4 regions of the Serratia sp. LTN-2 genome follow, and region 4 is predicted to be linked to each of the others. Evidence: predicted binding sites of a transcription regulator. Region 4 holds the regulator's gene; each other region holds the start of a gene.
What was found. The regulator PurR, encoded in region 4, represses purine synthesis genes. The targets are predictions, from matches to a motif close to CANGCAAACGTTTGCNTG.

Region 1 (3,114 bases), on a different contig from region 4:
AAGGCGGCAAGGTGCGTGCGGTGGTGGGCATGCTGTCGGACAAGGACATCGCCGGCACGTTGGCCTGCCTGAGCGAGCAGGTGGATGAATGGTACTGCGCGCCGCTCGACGGGCCGCGCGGTGCCAGCGTCGAACAGCTGGCGCAACATCTGACGGAACCGCGCCGTTTTGCCGATGTCGAAACTGCCTGGCGGCAGGCTATGCAGGATGCTGATAAACAGGATATTGTGATCGTCTGTGGATCGTTCCACACCGTTGCGCAGGTGATGGCGGCGTTAGACGAGATGCGGGGAGTGTGAGTGGCGAGTAAATTTCAGAACCGACTGGTCGGAACCGTGATTCTGGTGGCGCTGGGGGTAATCATCCTGCCAGGGTTGCTGGACGGCAAGAAGAAGCATTACGAGGACGAATTCGCGGCCATTCCTTTGGTGCCGAAGCCGGGCGACGTCGAAGAGAACGACGTGCTACCGCCGGTGACGCAGCCGTTACCGGCGCAGCCGCCGGAAGGGGCGGGCGCGTTGGTCGAGCAGCAGGCGGCCAACGAAGCGGCGGCGCAACAGGCGGCGCGGCAGAATGCTCAGCAACCGACGCTGGTGGCGCCACCGCCGGTCGAGACGCGTCCTCAGCCGGCACCGCAGCCTAAGCCGAAACCGGTAGAAACCAAACCGGTGGAAGTGAAACCGAAACCGGCGCCGCAGCCGAAGCCGGTGGAAGTGAAGCCGGTACCGAAACCGGAGCCTAAGCCGGAGCCGAAACCTGAACCGACGCCGCAGCCGAAACCGGCGGAAGAAAAAGCGCCGGCCGGGCAAGCCTATGTCGTGCAGCTCGGCGCGTTGAAAAACGCCGCCAAGGCGAACGAGATTGTCGCCTCGCTGCGCCTTTCGGGCTATCGCGCCTTTACCGTGCCGTCGACGCCGGTGCAGGGGCAGATCACCCGTATCTACGTCGGGCCGGATGCCTCTAAGCAGAAGCTGCAGGCGGCGCTGCCGTCGCTGAACTCGATCAGCGGGCTGAGCGGGCAGGTGAAGCCGTACGGCCGTTAAACCTCGCAGGGGCGCAGCACGATGCGCCCCTGAATTAAGGAGTGGTGGAGAGAAAGCGAGAAAAACCGCGCCTTTTGCAGGCGAAATCACCTATGTAGGCGCGGCGATTAGGAATTTTTTGATCGCCGCTTTTTATTTGTAACGTGGTAGGAAATCCCCTACGCAAACGTTTTCTTTTTCTGTTAGAATTCGCCGCGAATTGGATGCAGGGGCGATTCATTATTGGAATAGTTCATGGTCTGGATTGATTACGTCATTATAGCGGTGATTGGATTTTCGGCTCTGGTGAGCCTGATCCGAGGGTTTGTTCGCGAAGCATTGTCACTTGTGACATGGGGATGTGCGTTTTTTGTTGCCAGCCATTTCTACTCTTACCTTGCGGTCTATTTCACTCGTTTTGAAGATGAACTGGTGCGAAACGGCATCGCGATCGCGATTTTGTTCATCGCGACCTTGATCGTAGGGGCTATTGTTAACTATGTGATTAGCTCACTGGTAGAGAAAACCGGGTTGTCGGGCACCGACCGCGTGTTGGGCATCTGCTTCGGCGCGCTGCGCGGAGTGTTGATCGTCGCGGCGATCCTGTTCTTCCTGGATACCTTTACCGGCTTCTCACAAAGCGCCGACTGGAAACAGTCGCAGCTCATTCCCCAGTTCAGTTACGTCATCAGGTGGTTCTTTGACTACCTGCAGAGCACGTCGAGTTTCTTGCCGACCCAATTGCCGGGGCGGTAGCGCTGATGAGGAAAAGACAACATGTGCGGTATTGTCGGTATCGCCGGTTTCATGCCGGTAAACCAGTCGATTTATGATGCGCTGACGGTGCTCCAGCACCGTGGCCAGGATGCCGCAGGCATCGTCACCATTGACGCCCACAACGGGTTCCGTTTGCGTAAAGCCAACGGCCTGGTGAAGGATGTGTTTGAGGCGCGCCATATGCAACGCTTGCAGGGCAACATGGGCATTGGCCATGTGCGTTACCCGACGGCCGGCAGCTCGAGCGCCTCTGAGGCCCAGCCTTTCTACGTCAACTCGCCGTTCGGCATTACGCTGGCCCATAACGGCAATCTGACCAACGCCCATGAGCTGCGCCAAAAGCTGTTCGAAAGCGGCCGTCGCCATGTCAATACCACCTCCGACTCGGAAATCCTGCTGAACGTGCTGGCCAGCGAGCTGGATCGCTTCCCGCACTATCCGCTGGAGGCCGACAACATCTTTACCGCAGTCGCCGCGATGCATCAGCAACTGCGCGGCGCTTACGCCTGTGTGGCGATGATCATCGGCCACGGCCTGCTGGCGTTCCGCGATCCGAACGGCATTCGCCCGCTGGTGATCGGCAAGCGCACGCTGGAGGATGGCCGCAGCGAGTACATGGTGGCTTCCGAGAGCGTGGCGTTGGATACCCTGGGCTTTGAGTTCCTGCGCGATGTGGCGCCGGGCGAAGCGGTGTACATCACCACCAAAGGCCAGCTGTTCACGCGCCAGTGCGCAGAGAACCCGAAAACCAACCCGTGCCTGTTCGAATACGTCTATTTCGCGCGCCCGGATTCCTTTATGGACAAGATCTCGGTCTACAGCGCCCGCGTGCGCATGGGCCAGAAGCTGGGTGAGAAGATCGCCCGCGAATGGGAAGATCTGGATATCGACGTGGTGATCCCGATCCCGGAAACCTCCTGCGATATCGCACTGGAGATCGCGCGCATTCTCGAGAAGCCATACCGCCAGGGCTTTGTGAAGAACCGCTATGTTGGCCGCACTTTCATCATGCCGGGCCAGCAGGCGCGTCGTCAGTCGGTGCGCCGCAAGCTGAACGCCAACCGCGCCGAATTCCGCGACAAGAACGTGCTGCTGGTGGATGACTCCATCGTGCGCGGCACCACCTCGGAGCAGATCGTCGAAATGGCGCGCGAAGCGGGCGCCAAGCGCGTCTATCTGGCTTCCGCCGCGCCGGAAGTGCGTTTCCCTAACGTCTACGGCATCGACATGCCGAGCGCCAACGAACTGATCGCCCACGGGCGTGAAGTGGATGAAATCCGCCAGATCATCGGCGCCGACGGGCTGATCTTCCAGG
Region 2 (3,114 bases), on a different contig from region 4:
GACGGCGCCCTCTTCTTTTCTGGCTCGCGATATCACCCCACCGCCGGGAACACCGGCAGCAGCAGATACAGCTTGATGACGATGGCATTGGCGATATCGATAAAGAACGCCCCCACCATCGGTACCACCAAAAACGCCACGTGCGACGGGCCGAAACGGTCGGTGATCGCCTGCATGTTGGCGATCGCCGTCGGCGTGGCGCCCATGCCGAAGCCGCAATGGCCGGCAGCCAGCACCGCCGCGTCGTAGTTTTTGCCCATCACCCGGTAGGTAACGAAGATCGCGTACAGCGCCATGACCAACGTCTGCACCGCCAGGATCGCCAGCATCGGCAGCGCCAGCGAGGCCAGCTCCCACAGGCGCAGGCTCATCAACGCCATCGCCAGGAACAGCGACAGGCTGACGTTGCCCAGCACCGATACCGCCCGCTCGAACACGGTATAAAAACCGGTGAAGGCCAGCGTGTTGCTGAGGATAACCCCGACGAACAGCACGCAGACGAAGTTCGGCAGTTCAAACACCGTGCCGCTCAGCAGGCCGGCAATCAACTGCCCCAGGCTCAGACAGATGGCGATCATGGCGATGGTTTCGATCATCACCAGCGAGGTGATGAGACGGCCGCTTTCCGGCTTCTCGAAGCCGCTCGGCTGCACGCTGTCTTCCGGCGAGCCTTCCGGCGTAGAGGAGTGTTTGACCAGATAGCGCGCCACCGGGCCGCCGATCAGGCCGCCCAGCACCAGGCCGAAGGTGGCGCAGGCCATGGCAACTTCCGTCGCGTTTTCAAAACCGTAGCGCTCGATGAACAGCTTGCTCCAGGCCGCCCCGGTGCCGTGCCCGCCCGACAGGGTGATCGACCCGGCGATCAGGCCCATCAGCGGATCCAGCCCCAGCATTTTCGCCATGCCGATGCCGATGGCGTTCTGCACGATAAGCAAACCCAGCACCACGAACAGGAACACCACCAGCACCTTGCCGCCGGCGCGCAAACGCGCCAGGTTGGCGTTCAGACCGATGGTGGCGAAGAAGGCCAGCATCAGCGGGTCCTTCAGCGACATGTCAAAACTGATTTCCCAGTTGACGAGCTTTTTCAGGGCTAACAGCAGGAGTGCCACCAGCAAACCGCCGGCGACGGGAGCAGGAATGGTATATTTTCGCAGCAGGGGAATGGTCCTGACGCACTTGCCCCCGAGGAGCAAAACCAGCGTCGCCGCGACTAACGTGCCATAAGTATCAAGATGAAACATCCAGGTACTCCATGTAAGGGAAAAGATCCAAATAAAAATAATAAGTTATAGAAAACCACTGAGTTTTTAAACTTGATGAGTGCAGGATTAGAAGTAAAAAACGCTGAGATGACAAGAAAAAATGAATGAAAATGCGACATAAACGAGAAAGTCGGCAACATAATATTTACGCGCAACCGTTTGCTTTTGCGGGGCGGAGCATTAAAATGCCTGCTTTGCCGTATCTGGAAACGCCACACCATGAGCATGTCATCCTCCGAGCTTGATGCCGCGCGCCAAGCCGCCTCAGAACCCCGCGCCAGTGAACTGATTTATCGCCTGGAAGATCGCCCGCCGCTGCCACAAACGCTGTTTGCCGCCGGCCAGCATCTGCTGGCGATGTTCGTCGCGGTGATCACTCCGGCCCTGCTGATCTGCCAGGCGCTGGGCCTGCCGGCGCAGGATACTCAGCACATCATCAGCATGTCGCTGTTCGCCTCCGGTCTGGCTTCCATTCTGCAAATCAAAACCTGGGGGCCGGTGGGCTCCGGGCTGCTGTCGATTCAGGGCACCAGCTTCAACTTCGTTTCGCCGCTGATCATGGGCGGTCTGGCGCTGAAAAACGGCGGCGCCGACGTGCCGACCATGATGGCCGCGCTGTTCGGCACCCTGATGGTCGCCTCCTGTACCGAAATTCTGCTGTCGCGCGTGCTGCATCTGGCGCGCCGCATCATCACCCCGCTGGTTTCCGGCATCGTGGTGATGATCATCGGCCTGTCGCTGATTCAGGTCGGCCTGACTTCGATCGGCGGCGGCTATGCCGCGATGAACGATCACAGCTTCGGCTCGCCGAAAAACCTGCTGCTGGCCGGCGCGGTGCTGGCGGTAATCATCCTGCTGAACCGCCAGCGCAACCCTTACCTGCGCGTGGCTTCGCTGGTGATCGCCATGGCGGTCGGCTATCTGTTGGCCTGGGCGATGGACATGCTGCCCGCCGACGCGCCGGCGGCGCCCACGGCGGCGATCACCATCCCCACGCCGCTCTATTACGGTCTGGGCTTCGACTGGAACCTGCTGCTGCCGCTGATGCTGATCTTTATGGTCACCTCGCTGGAAACCATCGGCGACATCACCGCCACTTCCGACGTCTCCGAACAGCCGGTCAGCGGGCCGCTGTACATGAAGCGCCTGAAGGGCGGCGTGCTGGCCAACGGCCTGAACTCGATGCTGTCGGCGGTGTTCAACACCTTCCCCAACTCCTGCTTCGGCCAGAACAACGGCGTGATCCAGCTGACCGGCGTCGCCAGCCGCTACGTCGGCTTCGTGGTGGCGCTGATGCTGATCGCGCTGGGGCTGTTCCCGGCGGTTGCCGGCTTCGTGCAGCACATCCCTGAGCCGGTGCTAGGCGGCGCGACCATCGTGATGTTCGGCACCATCGCCGCCTCCGGCGTGCGCATCGTGTCGCGCGAGCGCCTGAACCGCCGCGCCATCATGATCATGGCGCTGTCGCTGGCCGTCGGCATGGGCGTCTCCCAGCAGCCGCTGATCCTGCAGTTCGCGCCGGACTGGCTGAAAACCCTGCTCTCTTCCGGTATCGCCGCCGGTGGTATTACCGCCATCGTGCTGAACCTGGTGTTCCCGCAGGAACACGAGAAAAAGTAACCCGTCCCTTGACGTTCAAACGGCCGCCTGCGGCCGTTTTTTATTGTCTATCAGACCATTGCCCTTGAGATGCCCGGCCAATTGCGGCATAAACAGGGTATCTTTTTTGACCGATGCGGATGTAGACGATGAAATTTATCGGAAAGCTGTTGCTGACGTTGCTGCTGCTGATGGTGCTGGCGGCGGTGGTGCTGTATCTGGTGGGGCAAACCCGCTGGGCGGCAGGCCG
Region 3 (3,114 bases), on a different contig from region 4:
GGGGGTGAAATTCAACAGCAACAAATACTTCACCCCAACGCGCGACTTCAATGCCGAAGACGTGGTGTTCACCGTGATGCGGCAGAAGGATCCCGCTAACCCCTACCACAAGGTTTCCGGCGGCAACTATGAATACTTCACCGACATGGGGCTGGATAAACTGATCACCAAGGTGGAAGCGGTGGACGAGCATCACGTGCGCTTCACGCTGAGCCAGCCCAACGCCGCCTTCGTCGCCGATTGGGCGATGGATTTCGCCTCGATCCTGTCCGCCGAGTACGCCGACGCCATGTTGAAAAAGGGCACGCCGGAATACGTCGACAACTGGCCGATCGGCACCGGGCCGTTCGCGCTGCAGCAGTACAAACAGGATTCGCTGATCCGCTACATCGCCAACCCGCACTACTGGCAGGGCGAAGTGGCCAGCAAGCACCTGATCTTCTCCATTACGCCGGATCCGCAAACCCGGCTGGCCAAGCTGAAAACCAACGAGTGCCAGATCATCCCGGCACCGCTGCCGGAGCAATTCGCCGCCATTAAGGCCGACAGCAACCTGCAGCTGCACGATATTACCGGGCTGAACGTCGGCTATCTGGCGTTCAACACCCAGAAAAAACCGTTCGACAACCTGCTGGTGCGCCAGGCGCTGAGCTACGCGGTAGACAAGAAAGCGATCGTCGCCGCCGTGTTCAAAGACAGCGGCACCCCGGCCAATTCGCTGCTGCCGCCGGGCATGCTGGGCTACAACGATAAACTGCCGGAGTACGCCTACGATCCGCAGAAGGCGCGCGAGCTGCTGAAGCAGGCCGGGCTGGAGCAGGGCTTTGAGACCGACATCTGGTCGATGCCGGTACAGCGCCCCTACAACCCGAACTCGAAGCGCATCGCCGAGATGATTCAGAGCGACTGGGCAAAGGTGGGCGTGAAGGCCAAGATCGTCACCTGGGAGTGGGGCCAGTATCTGGCCGGGCTGCGCAAAGGTGAACAGCAGAGCGCGCTTTACGGCTGGGTGTCGGACAACGGCGATCCGGATAACTTCGCCACCCTGCTCGGCTGCGCCGGCGTGCAGAGCGGCGCCAACGTGGCGCGCTGGTGCGATAAGGATTACGACAAACTGATCCAGCAGGCGATCCAGGAGAACCAGCCGCAGGCGCGCGCCAAGCTGTATCAACAGGCGCAGGTGATCTTCGCCAAACAGGCACCGTGGCTGCCGCTGGCCACCGGCAAGGTGTTCTACGCCACCCGCAGCAACCTGAGCGGCTATGTGGTGGACGTGAACGGCAGCGATTTCGCCAAGGCGAAATTAAACTGACCCCAGGGCGCCGCAGCGGGGCTGCGGCGCCACCCGCCTCATCGCTTAATAAGCTGCCAGCCTCTGAACCTACCGCGCATTAACTTCACAACTTACGATGCTAACTGCCTCCCCTGACGCCAGGCACTTAACCCACTAAATTCATAGCTTAATAAGCCTATCCCCCTGGCATTTTGCTTAAACTGCATGCAGGCGCTTTCCTCGCCTGTAACATTTCGTTACCATCGGCGCACAGACCCTTTAACATCAGAAGGTAACCCGGTGCCAAACACCTACATGCCGTGGCAAATCCGCCTGCACTGGCTGGTGGCGATCCTGCTGGTCATCACCTGCGCCGCCATCGAGCTGCGGGGCTTTGCCGAGCCGGGCAGTGCGCCGTGGTACGTGCTGGTCGTCACCCACTTCAGCTGCGGCGTGACGGTGTTTGCGCTGACGATCGCCCGCCTGTTCCTGCGCTGGCGTCACGCCACTCCCGCTATCACGCCCAAGCCGCCGAAGTGGCAAACCGGCCTGGCGCATCTGACGCATACCCTGATTTACCTGCTGCTGTTGACGCTACCGGTACTGGGAGTGTATTCGCGCTATCTGGGCGGCAAAGAGTGGTACCTGTTCGGCCTGCCGATGCCGTTCGCCGAGGTGGCCGATCGGCCGCAGGCGCGGATGATTATCGGCTGGCACAAAACGCTGGCGTCATTCGGCTACTGGCTGATCGGCCTGCATGCCGCCGCCGCGCTGTTCCACCACTACATCGTCAAGGACAATGCGCTGGTGCGCATGCTGCCGTTGATGAAAAAGCGCTGAATACCCGGCGCCAGGGATGAATTTTCGGGCCACGCCCGCTGACAGGGAATGACATGCAAACCCAATTTTTTCATGTGACCGTCGAGCAATGCGCCTGCCAACAGACGGCGCCCGACAACCTGGTGAGGCTTATCGCTTCCGGCCAAACGTTCTTTTTTTATCGCGACGACTTCAGCGACAGTGAAAACCTGCTGGCCACGCTCGCCGCCGGCGATCGGGTGAAGATCGGCGCTCACCGCCTGCGGGACGGCAGCTACTGGCTGCACTGGCTGTTGCACGGCACGAAAGGCCGGCTGGAGCCCGACAGAACGCTGAAATACAAGCTGAAATACTTTGCCCTGCTGTTGCTGGGCATCGTGCTGGCCGGCGGTTTCCCGGCGGGCTTTTTCATCATGGACCGGGAAGACTCCTGGCTGACCATCGTCCTGTTCTTTATCGCCATCATCGCCGGCCTTATCGGTGTTGGCATGGTGTTGTTCGTCGGTTCAGAGCTTCTGCTGATCGGGCACCGCGGCCGCAGGCGCCTGCTCAGGGCGCTGGATCGCGTGCTGCTGGGGCAAGACGTCACGCCGCCCGGCTCACTCAGCCTGAAAATCCCCGGCATCAAATACCGGGCCGCCCGCGCAGACACCGTGCCGGCGACCGCACCGCTACAGACTGCGCCTCCCCTTCCGAACGGCGTCGAGGCCTCCGGCATCGAGACGGTCAACGCCCTGAGCTACGAACTCTGCCAATATGAGCTCCCGCGGCAGGTACAGTATTTGGACACTTATGCGTGGCGTCAGAAGGATACGCACTTCGCGTTGACGACCCGCGCGCTCAACGTCCCCAATACCAAACTGCATCCGGTATTTCGTCGGCAACATCCGCTTTTCATTGCCAAAGGCGACCCGCTGCAGGTGTTGTACTGCGAGAACGACGTCATTCCCGAGTTGCCCAAGGTGCGTGGAATCATCAATCACCGCGACCGCCAGACCTATCTCATCGGCGGCAATCGCTAC
Region 4 (3,114 bases):
CACAATAAAAAACGGCCCATCCGGCTCTCGCCCCGGCGGGAAGCACATGGCGCTGTAAAGGAGGAAGCAATGTCGTTTGAATTACCTGCATTACCGTATGAGAAAAACGCGCTCGAGCCGCACATCTCCGCCGAAACCCTGGAATACCACTACGGCAAACACCACAACACCTACGTGGTTAACCTGAACAACCTGGTGAAAGGCAGCGAGTTCGAGGGCAAATCGCTCGAAGAGATCATCAAGACCTCTAACGGCGGCGTGTTCAACAACGCGGCGCAGGTGTGGAACCACACCTTCTACTGGCACTGCCTGTCGCCACAGGGCGGCGGTGAACCGCAGGGCGAACTGGCGGCGGCGATCGTCAAGTCCTTCGGCTCTTTCGCTGCGTTCAAAGAGCAGTTCACCGATGCCGCCGTGAAAAACTTCGGCGCCGGCTGGACCTGGCTGGTGAAAAAACCGGACGGCGCGCTGGCGATCGTCAACACCTCTAACGCGGCAACCCCGCTGACCGGTGAAGACAAACCGCTGCTGACCGTTGACGTGTGGGAACACGCGTATTACATCGATTACCGCAATGCGCGTCCAAAATACCTGGAAAACTTCTGGGCGTTGGTCAACTGGACCTTCGCAGCGGAAAACCTAGCGTAAGCACCGGTTTCTGATGTGACGAGGCGCAGCCAAGCTGCGCCTTTTTTAGCGCCGGAGGGAAATCAGTTCAACGCGGCAACGAAGCTGAAAGCGATAATGACCGCCAGCGCGCAAACGGTGGTGAACAGCGACATCTTCAATTCGGTATCCATGACAACTCCTTTAAAATGGGCTTTCCTAAGGATAAAAGGCGTACAATTAGTACGTCAAATCATTTTCCCACAGTTCGCCGATAAAATCTTGTTATCATTTCCCGGTTTATAATATCGATTACCTCTTCCACTTTTGCTCAATATGCGACAAAATTCGCAGTTCACAACTGCGTACCGGCATCCATGCCCCTCCTGATTAAGCGCTGAAGACTTCAACACACTAAAAACTCAGTTTTCGCTTCTCTGGAGAAGGATCTACGTAGGCAAACGATTAACATCACACTTACATGCTGTAAACATGTGAGTTCAGGAGTCATTCCTTACATGGCAACGATTAAAGATGTGGCCAAACGCGCGGGCGTTTCCACCACCACCGTTTCGCACGTCATCAATAAGACTCGTTTCGTCGCCGAAGAGACCAAAGCGGCCGTGTGGGCCGCCATCAAAGAACTGCACTACTCGCCGAGCGCCGTGGCGCGCAGCCTGAAAGTCAATCACACCAAGTCGATCGGCCTGCTGGCCACCTCGAGTGAAGCCCCCTACTTCGCCGAAGTGATCGAAGCGGTGGAAAACAGTTGCTACAGCAAAGGCTACACCCTGATCCTGTGCAACTCGCACAACAACCTGGACAAACAGCGCGCCTACCTGGCGATGCTGGCGCAAAAGCGCGTCGACGGCCTGCTGGTGATGTGTTCCGAATACCCGGATCAGCTGCTGGGCATGCTGGAAGACTACCGTAACATCCCGATGGTGGTGATGGACTGGGGCGCGGCGCGCGGCGACTTCACCGACACCATCATCGATAACGCCTTCGAAGGCGGCTATCTGGCCGGCCGTTACCTGATAGAACGCGGCCACCGCGATATCGGCGCCATCCCGGGCCAGCTGTCGCGCAATACCGGCGGCGGCCGTCATCAAGGCTTTATGAAGGCGCTGCAGGAAGCGCAGATCGACATTCGCGAAGAGTGGATCGTGCAGGGCGACTTCGAGCCGGAATCCGGTTACAAGGCGATGCACCAGATCCTGTCGCAAAAACAGCGGCCGACTGCGGTATTCTGCGGCGGCGACATCATGGCGATGGGCGCCATCTGCGCCGCCGACGAACTGGGGCTGCGGGTGCCGCAGGATATTTCCGTAATCGGCTACGACAACGTGCGCAACGCCCGCTACTTCACCCCGGCGCTGACCACCATTCATCAGCCGAAAGAACGCCTGGGCGAAATGGCCTTCACCATGCTGCTGGATCGCATCATCAGCAAGCGCGAAGAGTCGCAGGTGATCGAAGTGCATCCGAAGCTGATCGAACGCCGCTCGGTCGCCGATGGCCCGTTCATCGACTACCGCCGCTAATCCCCTGAGCCGGAAGCCTGCACGGCTTCCGGTGCCGCCTCGCTCAGCCACTCCTGATTCAGCGTCTCCCCATCGCCCAGATACGCCAGTAGCCAACTCATCGCCGGTGACGGTTTATCCTGCTGCCAGGTCAGGCAGCAAGGGCTGGCGGGAAACGGCTGCTGCAGCTGCAACGCCTTCAGCTCACCGCGCTGCACCAGCGGCAGCGCCCGATGTGCCGGCATCATGCCGACGCACAGCCCGGCGCACAAACAGTCGAGCGCCGACGTCCAGTCCGGCACCACCAGCCGCCGCTGGTTATCCAGCGTCCAGGTGACGCGCTTGGGCAAATTGCGCGAGGTGTCCTCCAGACAAAGCGAAGGGTACGGCCGCAACTGATCGTCGTGCAGCGGCCCCGCCAGCTGCGCCAGCGGGTGTTGCGGGCTGACTACGCACAGCCAGTTCATATAGCCCATGTCGCGGAAGGCAAAACCGCCGCCGACCGGCACCGCACGCGTGGCACCGATCGCCATGTCCGCCCTGCCGTCCGCCAGCGCATCCCAGACGCCGTTGAACACCTCGGGTTGCAGCATCAACTCGACGTCGGGGAAATGGCGGTAGAAATCCAGTACCAGCTGGCGGCTGCGCTGCGGTTTGACGATGATATCCACCGCGATATTCAGCTGACCGCGCCAACCGTTGGCCACCTGCTGACAGTGCCGGCGGGTGTCGAGCATTTTTTTGATAACAGCTCGCGCATCCTTGATAAACAACGCACCGGCCGGCGTCAGCTCCACATCGCGGTGACGCCGCTCAAACAGCGGCACCGCCAGCCATTGCTCCAGCTGCCGCACGGTATAACTCACCGCCGACGGCACCCGGTGCAGCTCCTGCGCCGCCGCGCTGAAACTGCCGGTGCGCGCTACCGCGTCGACGACTTCAAGTGAATATTCAGACCACATCGCTTTGCCTTCAATTTTTTTAA

Region 1: the regulator PurR is predicted to act here: its motif matches at 1,203-1,220, upstream of cvpA (colicin V production protein).
Region 2: the regulator PurR is predicted to act here: its motif matches at 1,414-1,431, upstream of AC6BYQ_RS22625 (nucleobase:cation symporter-2 family protein).
Region 3: the regulator PurR is predicted to act here: its motif matches at 1,498-1,515, upstream of cybB (cytochrome b561).

Annotation. Positions count from the first base shown of each region.
Region 1 is NZ_JCAXDO010000003.1:464,322-467,435, reverse strand. It holds gene folC (bifunctional tetrahydrofolate synthase/dihydrofolate synthase) at 1-299, shown strand, start outside; gene dedD (cell division protein DedD) at 300-1,043, shown strand; gene cvpA (colicin V production protein) at 1,278-1,778, shown strand; gene purF (amidophosphoribosyltransferase) at 1,800-3,114, shown strand, end outside.
Region 2 is NZ_JCAXDO010000016.1:22,798-25,911, reverse strand. It holds gene gltS (sodium/glutamate symporter) at 33-1,244, opposite strand; gene AC6BYQ_RS22625 (nucleobase:cation symporter-2 family protein) at 1,485-2,885, shown strand; gene AC6BYQ_RS22620 (AsmA family protein) at 3,014-3,114, shown strand, end outside.
Region 3 is NZ_JCAXDO010000004.1:80,556-83,669, reverse strand. It holds gene AC6BYQ_RS10255 (ABC transporter substrate-binding protein) at 1-1,312, shown strand, start outside; gene cybB (cytochrome b561) at 1,589-2,113, shown strand; gene AC6BYQ_RS10245 (hypothetical protein) at 2,167-3,114, shown strand, end outside.
Region 4 is NZ_JCAXDO010000011.1:105,231-108,344, forward strand. It holds gene sodB (superoxide dismutase [Fe]) at 70-648, shown strand; gene cydH (cytochrome bd-I oxidase subunit CydH) at 711-800, opposite strand; gene purR (HTH-type transcriptional repressor PurR) at 1,125-2,150, shown strand; gene punR (DNA-binding transcriptional activator PunR) at 2,147-3,091, opposite strand.